DNA from 2 places in the Lysobacter sp. OAE881 genome. Region 2 is predicted to be linked to the other one. Evidence: predicted binding sites of a transcription regulator. Region 2 holds the regulator's gene; the other holds the start of a gene.
The links. The regulator FliA, encoded in region 2, starts transcription of late flagellar genes. The targets are predictions, from matches to a motif close to TAAAGTTTNNCNNNCNNNGGCCGATAA.

Region 1: the regulator FliA is predicted to act here: its motif matches at 2,037-2,063, upstream of ABIE51_RS16205 (HDOD domain-containing protein).

What each region holds. Positions count from the first base shown of each region.
Region 1 covers NZ_JBEPOG010000001.1:3,515,635-3,524,239, forward strand. Annotated here, with positions in the region: gene ABIE51_RS16205 (HDOD domain-containing protein) at 914-1,996, opposite strand; gene ABIE51_RS16210 (peptide chain release factor 3) at 2,570-4,174, shown strand; gene ABIE51_RS16215 (DUF1294 domain-containing protein) at 4,174-4,452, shown strand; gene ABIE51_RS16220 (aspartyl/asparaginyl beta-hydroxylase domain-containing protein) at 4,463-5,107, opposite strand; gene ABIE51_RS16225 (sulfotransferase family 2 domain-containing protein) at 5,110-5,733, opposite strand; gene trhA (PAQR family membrane homeostasis protein TrhA) at 5,896-6,630, shown strand; gene ABIE51_RS16235 (AsmA family protein) at 6,772-8,605, shown strand, end outside.
Region 2 covers NZ_JBEPOG010000001.1:3,665,304-3,673,908, reverse strand. Annotated here, with positions in the region: gene ABIE51_RS16900 (chemotaxis protein CheW) at 1-429, opposite strand, end outside; gene ABIE51_RS16895 (ParA family protein) at 553-1,332, opposite strand; gene motD (flagellar motor protein MotD) at 1,332-2,411, opposite strand; gene ABIE51_RS16885 (flagellar motor protein) at 2,428-3,168, opposite strand; gene ABIE51_RS16880 (chemotaxis protein CheA) at 3,329-5,086, opposite strand; gene ABIE51_RS16875 (protein phosphatase CheZ) at 5,216-5,848, opposite strand; gene cheY (chemotaxis response regulator CheY) at 5,845-6,237, opposite strand; gene ABIE51_RS16865 (RNA polymerase sigma factor FliA) at 6,424-7,191, opposite strand; gene ABIE51_RS16860 (MinD/ParA family protein) at 7,188-8,090, opposite strand; gene ABIE51_RS16855 (AAA family ATPase) at 8,074-8,605, opposite strand, start outside.

The DNA.
Region 1 (8,605 bases), 150 kb from region 2:
GCGCGGTCGAACGCCCGACCACGGAGGGTCGGGCCGGGCGTTCCGAAGCCGGTCGCGTGACGCCATGGATGGCAGCCGTGTCCCTTTCGAAGACGGTGCCCGCGGCACTGCCGCGCGGCCTGCCGAACGCCCGACCACGGAGGGTCGGGCCGGGCGTTCCGAAGCCGGTCGCGTGACGCCATGGATGGCAGCCGTGTCCCTTTCGAAGACGGTGCCCGCGGCACTGCCGCGCGGCCTGCCGCATGCCCGATTACCTTGATACACCGTCATCCCGGCGAAAGCCGGGATCCAGGCCCGTAGCGCGTGGGTCCTCCTTAGCGGCGAACCGCATCACCGTCGCTCAGCGAAAGCTGGAATCCATCTTTCTTCTGCATGTGGAGCACCAAGCAACAGCGCAGTGCTGCGCGACAAGGTTCGTTCGCCGCTACGGCTTCGTTGCCCCTCACCCCAACCCCTCTCCCGATGGGAGAGGGGCTCAAGCCCGCGGGATTCCAGCGAATGATGGAATCCATCTTCCTTCTGCGTGTGGAGCACCGAGCAACAGCGCAGCGCTGTGCGGCACCGTTCGTTCACCACTACGGCTTCGTTGCCCCTCACCCCAACCCCTCTCCCGAGGGGAGAGGGGCTAAGACGCTCGTCATTCCAGCGAAAGCTGGAATCCATTTTTCTTCTGCGTGCGAAGCACCGAGCAACAGCGCAGCGCTGTGCGGCAAGGTTCGTTCACCGCCAGGGCTTCGTTACCCCTCACCCCAACCCCTCTCCCGGTCGGAGAGGGGCTTGAAGCGCGCCTCGTCATTCCAGCGGAACGTGGACTCACTTATCCCGCGCGACCGCTACGCGTCGCAAGCGCGCAGAAACAAAAAAGGGCGCGTCACCGACGCGCCCCTTCGCAAAACACTTCGAACCGAACCGCTTACGCGGCCTGCGCCGCCGACGGCTCCACCAGATCGCGCCATTGCGGCAGGCGGTCGAGGACATTGACGCCTCGCAGGTAACCCTCGTCCACCGGCGCACCGGCGACCAGCGACGAGGCCACGTGCACGGCACCGGCGACCCAGAAGCCGCTCGCCTTCAGGCGACCCGGGCGGTGCTGGAACGCGACGCCTTCGACGATCGGCATCGGCAGTCCCCACAGGCCCAGCAGGTACGCACCGGCTTCGGCGTAGTGCGGGCCGCTCGAACCTTCCGAACCGTCGGACACGCCCGGCAGCAGCTTGCCGACTTCCGCCAGCAGGCCGGCGGTCGCGGCCAGTTCGGCGCTCGGGCCCGCGAGCAGGCGACGCGCCAGGCGCGAGGTCCGCAGCGCGCGGTCCTGGATCGCCTCGCGTTCCTTCCCGGCCAGCTGGTTCGGGCCGAAGGCCTCGCTGGCCAGCACCAGGCGCAGCAGCTGCTGATGGCCCAGTCGCGTGACCGCAGCGCGGATGTCGGTGATTTCGCGACCGCCGGAGAAGTACGCCGAATTGCACAGGCGCAGCACCTTGGCGACGATCGCCGGGTCCTGCGACAGCATCTGCGCGATGGCCGCGTTGCTCGCATCCGGATCGCGCAGCAGGCGCGAGAGTTCCAGGTACAGGCGCGGCGGCGGCGGCAGCGAGCCGACGCGGCCCACGGCCTGCTTGAGTTCCTCGCTGCCCAGCACGTTGCGCAGTTCGGCCACGCTGTCGATGGCCTCGATCAACTCGCCGGCATCCAGCGGTCGCGACAGCAGCCGGTGCGCGCAATCCAGGCCCTGCATGCTGCCGCTGTCCTCGTCCGGATCCAGCAGCAGGATGCGCACCGCCTGCGGGTGCAGCGCCGCCACCTGGCTCAGCAGGACCGGACCCGGCACGACGCCCAGGCGCAGGCCGCAGATGAAGACGTCGACCGGCTCGCCCGACGACAGTGCCGCATCGGGTTCGGCCAGCCACTGCACATTCCAGCCCAGATCGAAATAACTCAGCGACTCCTCGAATTCGCCGGCGCGGCCGGCGTCCTCACCCACGATCACGATGCGCACTGCAACCCCCGGAAATACGGAATGCGAATATCCATGACGGGTAGCGGCACGCATAGGCCGGGCTTTAGGAACTGCTGAACGGGGATGTTCTGAATTGGGAGCGGGCGCACACTTTCGGTCCAACCCATCCGGCATCGAGCCCGATGCTCGGCGGTCGAGCAATTCGCTCCGACCGTCGAGCCGTTTGCCCGGGACGCCGAGTTCGAGGCCCGGATCGCCGAGCTCTCAACTCCAAACACCGAGCCCGGAGCTCGGTCCATCGAGCCTTTTGCTCCGAATGCCGAGCTCGGAGCCCGGACCGCCGAGCTATTTGCCCCGAACGCCGAGCTCGGAGCTTGAGCCGCCGAGCTCTCAGCTCCGAACACGGAGCCCGGAGCTCGGACCGCCGAGCCTCAAGCCCCGGACGCCGAACCCGGAGCTCGGATCGCCAGGCTTCTAGCCCGGATATCGCGCGCCCGAACGCCGGCCGCCCTGCTCCCGACGGCCGCCGGGGCCAGCCGCGTATAATTCCCGCCCTTCCCGACTACCGACCCGCGGACCGCCGTCTCCGGCCCGTCCGCGCCCGCCGTTGCCATGTCCGACGTTTCCCTCGAAGCCGCCCGCCGCCGCACGTTCGCGATCATCTCGCACCCCGACGCGGGCAAGACCACGCTCACCGAAAAGCTGCTGCTGTTCGGCGGTGCGATCCAGATGGCCGGCTCGGTCAAGGGCCGCAAGGCCGCGCGCCACGCGACCTCCGACTGGATGGCGCTGGAAAAGGAGCGCGGCATCTCGGTGACCAGCTCGGTGATGCAGTTCCCCTATGAGGGCAGCATCGTCAACCTGCTCGACACCCCGGGCCACGCCGACTTCGGCGAGGACACCTACCGCGTGCTCACCGCGGTGGACTCGGCGCTGATGGTCATCGACGTCGCCAAGGGCGTCGAGGAGCGCACGATCAAGCTGATGGAGGTGTGCCGCCTGCGCGACACACCGATCATGACCTTCATCAACAAGCTCGACCGCGAGGGCAAGAACCCGATCGAACTGCTGGATGAAGTGGAAAGCGTGCTGAAGATCCAGTGCGCACCGATCACCTGGCCCATCGGCATGGGCCAGCGCCTGAAGGGCGTGGTGCATCTGGTCACCGGCGAGGTGCACCTGTACGAACAGGGCCGCAACTTCACGCGCCAGGATTCGACGATTTTCCCGTCCATCGACGACCCGGCGCTGGAAGCGCGCATCGGTGCGCAGATGCTGCAGGAGCTGCGAGACGAGCTGGAACTGGTCGAAGGCGCCTCGCATCCGTTCGACGTCGCGAAGTATCTGGCCGGCGAACAGACGCCGGTGTTCTTCGGCTCGGCCGTGAACAACTTCGGCGTGCAGCTGCTGCTGGACTTCTTCGTCGAGCACGCGCCTTCGCCGAAGCCGCGCGCCACCACGTCGCGCGAAGTCGCCGCGTACGAGCCCAAGCTCACCGGCTTCGTCTTCAAGATCCAGGCGAACATGGACCCGCAGCATCGCGACCGCGTGGCGTTCATGCGCGTGTGCTCGGGCAAGTTCAGCGCCGGCATGAAGGCGTTTCACGTGCGCAGCGGCAAGGAAGTGAAGCTCGCCAACGCGCTGACCTTCATGGCGAGCGATCGCGAGATCGCCGAGAGCGCGTGGCCGGGCGACGTCATCGGCATCCACAACCACGGCACGATCTCCATCGGCGACACGTTCACCGAAGGCGAGAACCTGAGCTTCACCGGCATCCCGAACTTCGCGCCCGAGCTGTTCCGCCGCGCGCGCCTGCGCGATCCGCTGAAACTGAAGCAGCTGCAGAAGGGCCTCGCGCAGCTGTCGGAAGAAGGCGCGACGCAGTTCTTCCGCCCGCTGATGAGCAACGACCTGATTCTCGGCGCAGTCGGCGTGCTGCAGTTCGATGTCGTGGCGTACCGCCTGAAGGACGAGTACGGCGTGGACGCGAGCTTCGAGCAGGTCAGCGTGGCGACCGCGCGCTGGATCCGCTGCGACAACGAGAAGAAGCTGGAAGAGTTCCGCGACAAGAACGCGATGAACCTCGCGCTCGACGCGGCCGGCCAGCTGGTTTACCTCGCCCCCACTCGCGTGAACCTGCAGCTGGCGCAGGAACGCGCGCCGGACGTGACGTTCCTGGCCACGCGCGAGCACGCGCACGCGGCGGCGTTCGACTGATGTCGCCGGTGGCGCTTTGGTGGCTGGCCGCGTGGCTGGCGCTCAACGTCGCTACCGTGCTCGTGTTCGCCTACGACAAGGCAATCGCCGGCGGCGCGCGCCGGCGCGTGCCCGAGCGCACGCTGCTGACGCTCGCGCTGTTCGGCGGCTCGCCGGGCGCCCTGCTGGCGATGGCGTTGTTCCGGCACAAGACGGCGAAGGCGGCGTTCCGCCGGGCGATGATGGCGATCGTCGCGCTGCAGGTCGTCGTGCTGGGGCTGTTCTACGTGTCCCGCTAACGCGCGCGCGTCACTTACGCGCCGGCAACTTCCCTACCCAGTCCGGGATCGGCTGGTCCGCGTCGAAGTATTCGAAGATCAGGTGGATGCGGTCGGTGTCGCCGTTGTTCTCCACGGCGTGCACGGCCATGTTGCTCACTTCCACCGCCTCGCCTTCGACGAAGTGGTAGCCGGTGCCGTCGATGAAGAACACGACGCGGTCGTTGGTGAGCAGCGGCACGTGGATCTTGTGCGGCCACTTCGCGGCCGGGTTCGCGTCGCGATGCGGCTTGATCACGCCACCCGGCGCCATGCGCGCGAGCATCACGCGCGGGAATTCCGCATTCGCGTAGCCGTACGGCGCCACGGCCTGTGCCATGACGGGCTCGAGCAGCTCGCGCCATGACGACCACAGCGGCCGTTCGTAGTGCTTGCGCCAGTCCTGGAAGTCGCTGACGAAGCGGAACACGATGTGGCGCGTGCGATCGAGCGCTTCGAAGCGGTTGGGCTTGTCGGCGTTCTCCGCGTCCCATGTCGCCTCGGGCAGCGCGAGCACCGCCTCGCGCAGGCGTGCGATGTCGACATGGCCCAGGCGTCGCACCGATGTCGTCTTGCGCGGATTGGGCTGGATGTCTTCCGGTTTGAAGCCGGCGGGCGGGAACGTCGTGGTGGCCATGGTCAGAACTCGTAGCCGAACAGTTCGAGGTCGCGCTTGTACACGGACGCAACGTCCTGGATCAGCGCATCGTCGTAGTAGTCGCGGTAGCTACCGCGGCGCGAGCTGTTGACCTGCCCGAGCGTCGCCCCGGGGATCTTCAGGCGTTCGCAGATCAGATCGTACGACCCCTGCATGTCCTCCACGCGCCCGACGTGGTCGGCGAGCACCGTGCCATCTTCACCGGTGACGAAGGTGTGCTGCGGCTGGAAGAGGATGTGCTGCCGGGCGCGCGGGTCCTGCAGGATGTAGCGCATCACCTGCTGCGGATTCTTCAGGAACGCCCCGTCGGCGCGCGTCATGAACGCGCAGTACGAGATGAAGCGGTCGAACGGGTTACGCACGAAGGCGAACTTGAAGTACGACGCGAATGCCTCGTCGCCGAGGAACGGACGGATCTGCTTCAACGTGATGTGGCCGTGCTTGATCGCGGCGAGTTCCTCGAACGGGAACCGCTTGTTGACGAACAGGCCGACCTGTTCGAGATCGTCCTCGCTCATGTGCTCGCGCAGCGCCTGCCGCACCGAATGCGTGCCGGTCTTGGGAATGGCGGCGAAAACGAAGCGGTGCTGGTGCGAGATGATCATCGGTCCCCGACGCGATTGGCTCTGCCGGCCATCATAGAGCGCGGCGCGGCTCACGAGCGGGTCGCGACGGCGTGCGCATCCTGCGCGCCGCGTCACAGCCCGGGCGAAAGGAACGGCCCACATCAGAGCAAATACTCCAGCCTGCGCTAGGATGCTCGAACCATGCCCCCCGCACGCTCCGTCCATGACGGCTCCGCTCCTGTCGAGCCGCCCATTGCGCCCTCCGCGCGGCCTTCCGCGGCGGACGAGCCGCATTCGGTCCGCGAGGAACTGGTCAACGCGCTGACCCACGGCCTGGGCGCGACCGCCGCGCTCGCCGGCGGCGCGGTCCTGATCACCCTCGCCGCGCTGTTCGGCGACGGCTGGCAACTGGGCAGCGCGATCGTATTCGGCATTTGCCTGCTGGCGCTCTACCTCGCGTCCACGCTGTACCACGCGATCCAGCATCCGGTCGCCAAGGCCCGCCTGAAGGTGGTGGATCACTGCGCGATCTACCTGCTGATCGCGGGCACCTACACGCCCTTCACGCTCATAGGGCTGCGCGGGCCGTGGGGCTGGGGCCTGTTCGCGGCAATCTGGACGCTGGCGCTGGCGGGCGTCGTGTTCAAGCTGTTCTTCACCGGGCGCTTCAAGTTGCTGTCGACCGGCATCTACATCGCCATGGGCTGGCTGGTGCTGGTCGCGATCAAGCCGCTGATCGGCGCGCTCGACGGCTGGACCATCGGCTGGCTGTTCGGTGGCGGCCTCTTCTATACGCTGGGCACGGTGTTCTACCACCGGCCGTCGCTGCCGTACTCGCACGCGATCTGGCATCTGTTCGTCGTCGCAGGAAGCGTGTGCCATTACGTTGCCGTGATGGCGCAGGTCGTCACGCCCGGAACCCTGCTTCCGACCTGAACTGCTCGCGAACGCATTCACTTTCGCTTTACCGCGCGCCGCCGATGGTGGGGGCGATCCTTGCGGAAGCGTGCAGTGAACCGATTGCGTCTCCCATTCATTCCCGAGCTTCGCGTGCGCTGCGGCGCGCGCGCGTGACGCATGTCCTGGCGCAGCGCACACGCAGCGGGACGGGAAGACGCGAACGGCCGCGCGTGGCCGCATCGCCATCCGGTAATGACGGCACTGGCGATCGTGGCGGTGCTCGTCGCCATCCTCATCGCGATCTGGGACTGGAACTGGTTCAAGGGCCCGGTCGAACGCCAGGTCAAGGCGCGCACCGGCCGTGAGTTCCACATCGGCGGGAACCTCGATGTCGACCTGGGCTGGACGCCGGTCGTGTCCGCCGAAAAGGTCAGCTTCGGTAACGCCGAATGGTCGCGCGCGCCGCAGATGGCAACCGCCGACCGCGCCGAAATAGGCATCGCACTGTGGCCATTGCTGCGTCGCCAGGTGTTGCTGCCGCTGATCCGGCTCGACAACCCGCGCCTGCTGCTGGAGACCAACCCGAAAGGCGGCGACGGCAACTGGATCTTCGGCAAGAAGGGAGGCGACACCGACGTGCAATTCCGTCGCGTCGATATCCAGCGGGGCTTCGTGCAGTTCCTCGATGCACCCAACCGCACCGACATCCGAGTCGGCGTCAGCAGCCAGCACAAGGCCGCGCGCGATGCCTCCGCGCCGGTGTCCGTGGTGGGCGGCGGCCTGTGGCAGAACAACCGGTTCGTCCTGCAGGGCAATGCCGCTTCGCCGCTGTTGCTGCGCGATCGCACGGCCCCATACCGCATCAACGTGCGCGCCTCCGCTGGCGCGACGCACGCACATGCGCGCGGCACGCTGCTCGATCCGCTCCGCCTTCGCGGGTTCGACCTGCAGATGAAGCTGTCGGGACGCGACCTGGGCGATCTGTATCCGCTGCTCGGCCTGGCGATTCCACACACGCCGCCGTACTCGCTCGACGGGCGCTTCAGCCGCGAGGGCGAGGTCTGGCATTACCGCAAGTTCGATGGCCGCATCGGCGACAGCGACATGCACGGCGATGCGAGCGTCGACACCTCCGGCAAGCGCCCGTACCTGCGCGCGGACCTGACCTCGCGCCGCCTGGACTTCGACGACCTCGCCGGTTTCGTCGGCGGCACGCCACAGACCGGTCGCGGCGAGACCGCCAACGCCGAGCAGGACAAGGATGCGGCGCAGCAGGATGCGAGCGCGCGCCTGCTGCCGCAGACGCCGTACAACCTCACTAAGCTGCGCGCGATGGATGCCGACGTCCGCCTGCGCGCGATGCGCATCAACGCGCCCAGCCTGCCGCTGGACGACATGGACGCGCACCTGCTGCTCGAAGGCGGCATGCTCAAGCTCGACCCGCTCAATTTCGGCGTGGCCGAAGGCGACATCCGCTCGCGCATCCGCATGGACGCGCGCACCGACACGATCCGCACGCGAGCCGATGCGGACATCGCCGGATTGAACCTCGGCAAGCTGCTGCCCAAGGTCGAGATCACGCAGAACGCGATCGGCAAGATCAGCGGCAAGGTCGGCATCGAAGGCACCGGCAATTCCATCGCCGCGATGCTCGGCAGCAGCGACGGCAACATCGCCGTCGGCATGGGACAGGGCCGCATCAGCAACCTGTTGATGGAGATGGCCGGCATCGACCTGGCCGAGATCATCAAGTTCAAGCTCGGCGGCGACAAGCAGATCCCCGTGCGCTGCGCGTTCGCAGACTTCGGCGTCGACGACGGCTTGATGACCACGCGCTCGCTCGCCTTCGATACTAGCGATACGATCCTCATCGGCTCCGGCACGGTGAACCTGCGCGACGAGAAGCTCGATCTCACGATCCGGCCGCGTCCGAAGGACCGCAGCCTGCTCGCCTTCCGCACGCCGCTGCGCGTGGATGGCACGTTCAAGAAGCCTGCGGTGCATCCGGACC
Region 2 (8,605 bases):
GGGCCTCGAGGTTTCGTTCGACGCCAGCATCGCGGCGAACAGCGGATCGGAATCCAGTTCGGCCAGCAGGCCCGGATCGATCTGCGGCATCGCGGGCGCGACGTCGTTCGCGACCGCGGGTGGCAGCGCGGCGAACAGGGGGTCGTTGTCGAGCTCGGCGAGCAGGCCCGCGTCGATGAGCGGCACCGCGGACGTTTGGGGTGCTGGCGCCGCGAACAGCGGATCCGAATCCAGCTCCGCCAGCAGGTTCGCATCGATGCCGGGCGGCAGCGCGACCGGTGCCGGAATGTCGGCATCGACCGGATCCAGAGCGGGCTCATCGACCGCCGCCATCACCGGCGCGTTCGCCGCGACGGGCGCGGGCGCGACCGCGTCGACGTTGAGGTCGAGCAGTTCGTCGAGGTAGGCGTCGAGGGCGGGGTGGTTCATGTCAGATGTCCAGCAAAGAGCGCGTCGTCCCCGCGCGGGCGGGGAGCCATGGACGTTGCCCTGCGAATCGCATGCCAGCGGACGGCCATGGGTTCCCGCCTGCGCGGGAACGACGGTGAGGGGTCACGCCGCTTCCTTGTGCTGTTCGCCGGCGGCTTCCTGCTCCAGCAGCCACTTCAGCGCGCGGCGGTACATGTCGACGCCGCGGCCATCCGGCGGCGCGGCCTGCACCAGCGCCGAGGCGTCGCGCAGGCGCGTGTCCATCGGCACGGCATACGGCCAGACGCGGTCGCCGTAGCGGTCCTGCAGCTCGTACAGGCTCGCGACGCCGGTGCGCGTGCGGCGGTCGAACAGCGTCGGCAGCACGTGGCGCGGCAGCGGGCGACGGCGCGAACGCTCGACCATCTCCGCCGTGCGCAGCATGTCGGCCAGGCCGTGCAGCGCGAGCGGGTCGGTCTGCGTCGGCACGATCAGGCGATCGGCCGCTGCCAGCGCGTTGACCATCAGCAGGCCGAGCGTGGGCGGGCAGTCCATCAGCACGTAGTCGTAGACCTCGCGCACGGTGTGCAGCGCGCGACCCAGCGCGAGGCCGAGGCCCGGCTGCGTGGCGCCGCGGCGTTCCAGCGTCGCCAGCGCCGGCTGCGCGGCCACGACCTGGAGGTCGGGCACGTGCGTGTAGCGCGCCAGTTCGAGCAGGCCCACGCCGTTGCCGACGAACAGGTCGTGGGTGCCGGACGGCGGCGGATCGGCGGGGATCTCGAAGGCGCGCGTCAGCGATGCGTGCGGGTCGAGGTCGAGCAGCAGCACGCGGTTTCCCGCCGTGGCAAGCCCGCGTGCGAGGCAAAGCGACGTGGTCGTCTTGCCGACGCCGCCCTTCTGGTTGGCGATAGCCCAGGCGCGCATCAGCCCGCTCCCGGTTGAGTGGTGGAGGAATTGGTTCGTGCCGCCGCGGCGGCGCGTGCGGTGTCGGCGGCGATGCCTTCGTTTCCGGCGGCGTGCGCGCGTGCGGCGGCCGCCGCGGCGCCGGGCGCCTTCACCGCCGGGTAGAGGTCGGCATCGACGCCCGGTGCTTCGTCGGCCGGCTCGTCCATCGCGATGTTTGCCGGGCCGCGGTCTTCGATCGCATCCGGCCCCTGCGGGCTGGCGAGGATCACCAGCAGCACGCGGCGGTTCGCGTTGCGGCCTTCGGGCGTAGCGTTGTCGGCGATCGGCTGGTACTGGCCGTAACCGACCACCGCGAGCCGGCTCGGCGAAATGCCGGCCTGCGACATCACGTGCACGATGCTCGCCGCGCGCGCGGTCGACAGTTCCCAGTTCGACGGGAACTGCGCCGTCGCGATGGGCATGTTGTCGGTGTAACCCTCCACGCGCATCGCGTTGGGTTCGCCGGCCAGCACGGTGGCGATGCGGCGCACGGTGTCCACGGCCTGCGGATTGGGCGCGGCGACGCCGCTGGCGAAGAGGATGTCGCTCTGGATCTCGACTTCCAGGAAGTTGTAGCTGCGGCGCACGGTAACCAGCTTCTGCTTCACCAGTTCCGACAGCGCTTCCTGGATGCGCCGGCCGATCGAATGCAACTGCTCGCCCTGCGCGGATTCGCGCTCTGACACTTCGCGCGCGGCGTCCTTCCCGCTCGCGCCGAAGGTCGGCATGTCCAGCACCTGCTTCATGCGCGGCGAGGCGATGGGCGTGGACGAGGAGGGGCCGGACTTGGAACCTGGCGTCACCAGCGACGGCCGGTCGAACGCCGAACCGCGCAGCTGGTGCATGCCCAGCTGGATCGGCGAGACCGTGCGCGGCGGGCCGCCGAACGCGGAGGACAGCGCATCGGCCAGCACGCGGTACTTGCCCTCGTTGATCGAGGAGATCGCGTACATCACCACGAAGAAGGCCAGCAGCAGCGTGATCAGGTCGCCATAGGGAATGGCCCACGCTTCGTGGTTGGCGTGTTCTTCGTGCTGGTGGCGGCGGCGCCCGGCCATGGCTGTGCGTGCTCCGTCAGACCACGAAGCCGTTGAGGCGCGCTTCGATGTTGCGCGGGTTCTCGCCCTGGGCGATGCCGATGAGGCCTTCGATGATCATCTCGCGCTCGTCGGCCTGCTGGTTCACCAGGCCCTTCAGCTTGGCCGCCATCGGCAGCAGCATCAGGTTCGCCAGGCCAATGCCGTAGATCGTCGCGGTGAACGCGGCGGCGATGCCGTGACCGAGCTTGCTCGGGTCGGCGAGGTTCTTCATCACCGCCATCAGGCCCAGCACCGCGCCGATGATGCCCAGCGTCGGCGAATAGATGCCGGCGCCCTCGAACACCTTCGCCGCGGCGAGGTCGCGCTGCGACTGGCCGTGCAGTTCGATTTCCAGCATCGAGCGGATGTGCTCCGGCTCCACGCCGTCGACGACCATCTGCAGGCCCTTGCGCACGAACGGATCGTCCTGCGCGGCGACTTCGGCCTCCAGGCCCAGCAGGCCCTGGCGGCGCGCGACGGTGGACCACTCGACCAGGCGCGCGATCATCGCCGGGCGATCCTGCACCGGCGGACGGAACACCCAGCGCACGATGTTCAGCGCACGCTTGAACGTCGCCATCGGCGTCTGCACCAGGATCGCGGCGATGGTGCCCAGGATCACGATGACGAACGCCGCCGGCGACCACAGGCCGGACAGGCCCGCACCCTTGAGGATGCTGCCGCCGATCAGCGCCACCAGCGCCAGTACGATGCCTATGAGGCTGAGTCTGTCCATCGTTGGGAACGTCCGTGAAGGGTTGGGCTGTCATTCCCGCGAAGGCGGGAATCCATGGTTCCGGCGTGGCAGCCTCGACGGAGGGCATGCAGCGCCTGCGAGCTGGATCCCCGCCTGCGCGGGGATGACGGCATAAGTCTTGGCTCGGAGCTTGTTCGTCTTAACGGTCCCTGCCCGCACTACTTGAGCCGCGCAGTCCCGTTCTGAGCAGCGCGTCGACATCCAGGATCAGCGCCATGCGGCCGTCGCCGACCAGGCTGGCGCCGGCATAACCGGCCAGGCCGCGCAGCGTGCGGGGCAGGGCCTTGATGACCACTTCCTCGCGACCGCGCACGCGATCGACCGTCAGGCAGAAGCGCGAATCGCCCGACTGCAGCACCACGCAGGTCGTCGCCGCGCCGGGCTGCGGCGCAAGGCCGAGCCAGGTGCGCAGCTCGATGAGCGGCAGGGGCTGGTCGCGCAGGTCGAGCATGCGCTGGCCGTCCACCCACAGCGGTTCGATGCGGTCGTGCGCGAGCACTTCGACCACGCGCACCAGCGGCAGCGCGTAGACGTCTTCTTCCAGTTCGATCAGCAGCGTCGGCAGGATCGCCAGCGTCAGCGGGACGCGGATGGCGAAACGCGAGCCGCGACCGACTTCCGAATGGATCTGCACCTGGCCGGACAGTTCGCGGATCTTCGACTGCACCACGTCCATGCCGACGCCGCGCCCGGACAGGTCGCTGACTTCGCTTCGCGTGGAAAAACCCGCCATGAAAATGAGGTTGAGGCATTCGTCCGAGGTCAGGCGCGCGGCCGCATCGGAATCGATCAGGCCCTTCTTGATCGCGCTGCGGCGGATCTTTTCCGGGTCGATGCCGGCGCCGTCGTCGCTGACCTCGATGGAAACATGGTCGCCTTCCTGCTGCGCCGACAGGCGCACGGTGCCCTGTTCGGGCTTGCCGGCAGCGCGGCGTGCCTCGGGCGATTCGATGCCGTGGTCGATCGCGTTGCGCACCAGGTGCACCAGCGGATCGGCCAGCGCTTCGACGAGGTTGCGGTCCAGTTCGGTCTCGGCGCCGACGATTTCCAGTTCGACCGACTTCTTCACCTGCCGCGCGACGTCGCGCGCGAGTTTCGGGAAGCGCGCGAACACGCGGCCGACCGGCTGCATGCGCACCATCATCACCGCCGACTGCAAGCGCGAAGTGGCGACGTCGAGCGCGGTCACGGCGCGGTCGAGGTCTTCGTCGCGCAGGCGCGGGCGGATGGTCTTGAGGCGATTGCGCGCGAGCACGAGTTCGCCGACGAGATCGACCATCGCGTCCAGGCGGCGCACGTCGACGCGGACGGTGGGATCTTCGGCCTTCGCAGGTGCGTTCGCGGCGGGCGCCTTCGCCTGTCGCGCAGGCGCCGGCGCGGCGGCCGGCTTCGGCGCCGTGCCGGGAGCACCATGCAGCTGGTCGAGCATCGCGTCGAATTCGGCGTCGAGGTCGCCGTGCGCGGGCGCGGCTTTCGCCGGCTTCGGCGACAACGTCGGCATGTGCGTCGCGCCGGCACCGGTGCCGTCGCGCAGCGACTTCAGCAGCGCGGGCGGTGCATGTTCGGGTTCCTCGCCGTTGGAGATGGCGGCGAGCATGTCCACCAGCAGGTCCAGCGACTGCTGCGCGCCGTCGAACGCCTCGGCATCCATCGGCACGGTGCCGTCGCGCGCGACGTTGAGGCGATCCTCCACGGCGTGGCAGATCTCCACCATCGGGCCGAAGTCGAGGAAGCCCGCGCCGCCCTTGATGGTGTGGAAACCGCGGAAGACGGCGTTGAGCGCGTCGCGATCGGTGTGCGCGTGTTCCAGCGCGACCATCTGCTCGCCGAGCTGGTCGAGGATCTCGCGCGCTTCGATCAGGAAGTCGGCGGCGATGTCGTTGGCGATGGCGCTCATGTGGATCTCATTCCAGTTACGTCATTCCCGCGGAAGCGGGAATCCAGTGACTTCGCCCCGGCGCACGCAAGGCGCTGGATTCCCGCCTTCGCGGGAATGACGAGCAGGAGCGAAGGCACTGAGTGCATCTCAAAGCCCCAGCGACGACAGCAGGTCGTTCGCGTCTTCCTGCGTCGCAGGCGTCGGGTCCACGCCCGCCACCGACGGGCCGTAGCCGCGGTTGTTGTGGTTGAGGTGGATCGGCGTCGCCTCGCTGTCGGTGATCTCGCCCAGGCCGGCGTGCACCGCGCGGACGAGTTCGACGACGCGGCGGATGATCTGGCCCGTCAGGTCCTGGTAACCCTGCGCGGCGGTCATCTCCGACATGCGCGAGCGGATCGCGGCGATGGTCGCGGCCTGTTCCTCGGTCGACGCATCCGGCAGCGTGCCCAGCAGCACGCCGCATTCCTGGATGAGGTCGAGCGTGCGGTGGCTCGCGTCCTCGCTCACGTGCACGACGTGCTCGAGGCGCGCGCAGGCTTCGGGCAGCGAGGCGTTCGGGTTCGCGCTGCCATTGCCGAGCGCGGTGTCGAGCTCGCGCGCGAGCTTGGCCAGGCCCTGCACCAGCGGCTGGCTGCGCCACTGGATCAGCGCGTCGACGTTGCTGCGCCAGCCGGCGAGGTCGTCGTGTTCCAGCGCCCACAGCGCCGCATGCAGGCGGCCGATGACGGCCTGCCTGTCTTCACCGCCGAGCGCCTTCTCGCAGGAGGGCGCGTCGATCACGCGGCCGCTCCCAGGCGTTCGAACACCTTGTTGAGCTTGTCTTCCAGCGTGGCGGCGGTGAAGGGCTTGATGACGTAGCCGTTCACGCCGGCCTGCGCGGCTTCGATGATCTGCTCGCGCTTGGCTTCGGCGGTGACCATCAGCACCGGGATCTTCGCCAGCGACGCGTCGGCGCGGATCGCCTTGAGCAGGTCGATGCCCGGCATGCCCGGCATGTTCCAGTCGGTCACGACCAGGTCGTACGGCGCCTTCTTCAGTTCCACCAGCGCGGTCATGCCGTCGTCGGCTTCGGCGGTGTTGAAGAAGCCCAGGTCGTTGAGCAGGTTCTTGACGATGCGGCGCATGGTCGAGAAGTCGTCGACGATGAGGATGCGGATGTTCTTGTCCATGTGGGCTTGCTCGTTACGAAGGTGGAAATCAGAGGGGCGAACTCCCTCCCCTGCGTGCAGGGGAGGGTTGGGGAGGGGTGAAGTGCACAGCGCCGCTCCATCCGGTGCAGTGCCTGTGCCCGGCGCTGGCGCGCCGCTTACCCCCTCCCAACCTCCCCCTGCACGCAGGGGGAGGGGCGAAAACCATCAAAACTCGTCGTCGTCGTCGTTGTGCGAGCCGCGCCATTCGCCCAGTCGCGAACGCAGGCGCAACATCGCCTGGCCGTGGATCTGGCAGACGCGCGATTCGGAAACGTTGAGCACCGCGCCGATCTCGCGAAGGTTCAGTTCCTGCTCGTAGTACAGCGACAGCACCAGCTGCTCGCGCTCGGGCAGGTTGCCGATGGCGGCGCCGAGCGCCTGCTTGAAGGCGACCTGTTCGAACTCGCGCGCGGGCGTCGCACCGGCGTGGCCGCCCAGGTGCGGTTCGCCGTCGTGTTCGTCGACGTGCGCTTCCAGGCTGATCAGCTGGCCGCGCGCGGCGTCCTCGAGCATGCGGTGGTATTCGTCGAGCGGAACGGCGAGCCGGGTGGCCACTTCCTGCGCGGTCGCGGCGCGGCCGGTGCTCTGCTCGACCTCGCGCGTGGCCGCGACGACGTCGCGATAACGGCGATGCACCGAGCGCGGCACCCAGTCGCCACGGCGGATCTCGTCGATCATCGCGCCGCGGATGCGGATGGACGCGTACGTCTCGAACGCGGCGCCCTGGTCGGCCTGGAAATTGCGGGCGGCGTCGATCAGGCCGAGCATGCCGGCCTGGATCAGGTCGTCGATCTCGACGCTGGCGGGCAGTCGCGCGGCGAGGTGGTGCGCGATGCGGCGCACCAGTTCGCCATGCTTCTCGACGACTTCCGTCGCGTTGACCGTGTCGGCCGCGCGCTGGGTCGCCTTGTAGTGCTGGGCGGCGGCGTTCATGCGACGGCGCTCCTCAACGGATCGTTGGTGCTGGCGGCGCTGGCGCCGTGGGCGACGAGGCGCTCCATGAAGAACTCCACGCCGCCGCGCGGGCCGACCGGCGACTGCCAGCTGTTGGCGCGGCGCGCGATGTCGCGGAAGGCCAGCGCCGACGGGCAGCCCGGGAAGGCTTCGACGACGGCTTCCTGGCGCTGGATCGCGCGGCGCAGCCATTCGTCGCGCGGCACCGCGCCGAGGTAATGCAGCGTGACGTCGAGGAAGCGCGCGCTGACGCGTTCGAGCTTCTCGAACAGCTGCTTGCCCTCGATGGCGTTGTTGACCTGGTTGGCGAGCACCTGCACGCGGGTCACGCCGCGCTCGCGGCTGAGCACCTTGATCAGCGCGTAGGCGTCGGTGACCGAGGCCGGTTCGTCGCAGACCACCACGATCACGTCCTGCGCGGCCTGGCAGAAGGTGAGCACGCTGTCGGAGATGCCGGCGGCGTTGTCGACCACCATCGCGTCCAGCGGCAGGTCGAGCTGGCAGAAGGCGTGCACCAGGCCGATGTGCTGCTGCGGGAGCAGTTCGGTCATGTGGCGCTTGCCCGATGCGGCCGGCACGACCCAGAGGCCGCGCGGGCCTTCCAGCAGCGTGTCCTGCAGCTCGCAGCGGCCGGCGAAGACGTCGGCGAGCGTGAACTGCGGCGACAGGCCGAGCATCACGTCGACGTTCGCAAGGCCCAGGTCGGTGTCCAGCAGCAGCGTGCGCTGGCCGGCGTGGACCAGCGCCATGGCGAGGTTCACCGATACCGAGGTCTTGCCGACGCCGCCCTTGCCGCTGGCCACGGCGATCACGCGCACGGGCGGGCGTGCGGTGCCGTTGGCGGCGGGAATGGCGTTGATATCAGCTGGCGAATGCATGTCGGTCCTCGGTGGGGAGGGTCACGGGGCGGGGCTTGAGTTGCGTCAGTTCGAGAGACCCGAGGGGGTTATCGGCAGCACGTCGCACTTTCTCGAGGGTCGAAACCAGACGAGTTGCGTCGGCGGCGGCGATGTCCGTCGGGACGGCCTGTCCGTCGGTGGTGTAGGCCAGGCTCAGGCCCTGCTGGACCAGCACCGACAGGGGCGAACCCAGGCGGCCGGTCTCGTCGAGCTTGGTCAGCACCACGCCTTCCGGCGAGGCCGGGCGGTAGCGGCGGACCACTTCGCCCAGGTCGTGGGCGTTGGTGTTGGCGGGCAGGACCAGCAGGCTGCGCACGCGCTTGGCGGCGCGCAGCCAGAGGATCTGGCCGAGCAGGGCGCGGTCGCGCAGGCCGTGGCCGGCGGTATCGACCAGCACCAGCGGGTAGTCGGCCAGCTGGTCGAGCGCGTCGTTCAGCGCCTCCGGGCCGGCGGCTTCGCACACGGTCACGCCGAGGCGGCGGCCGAGGATGTGC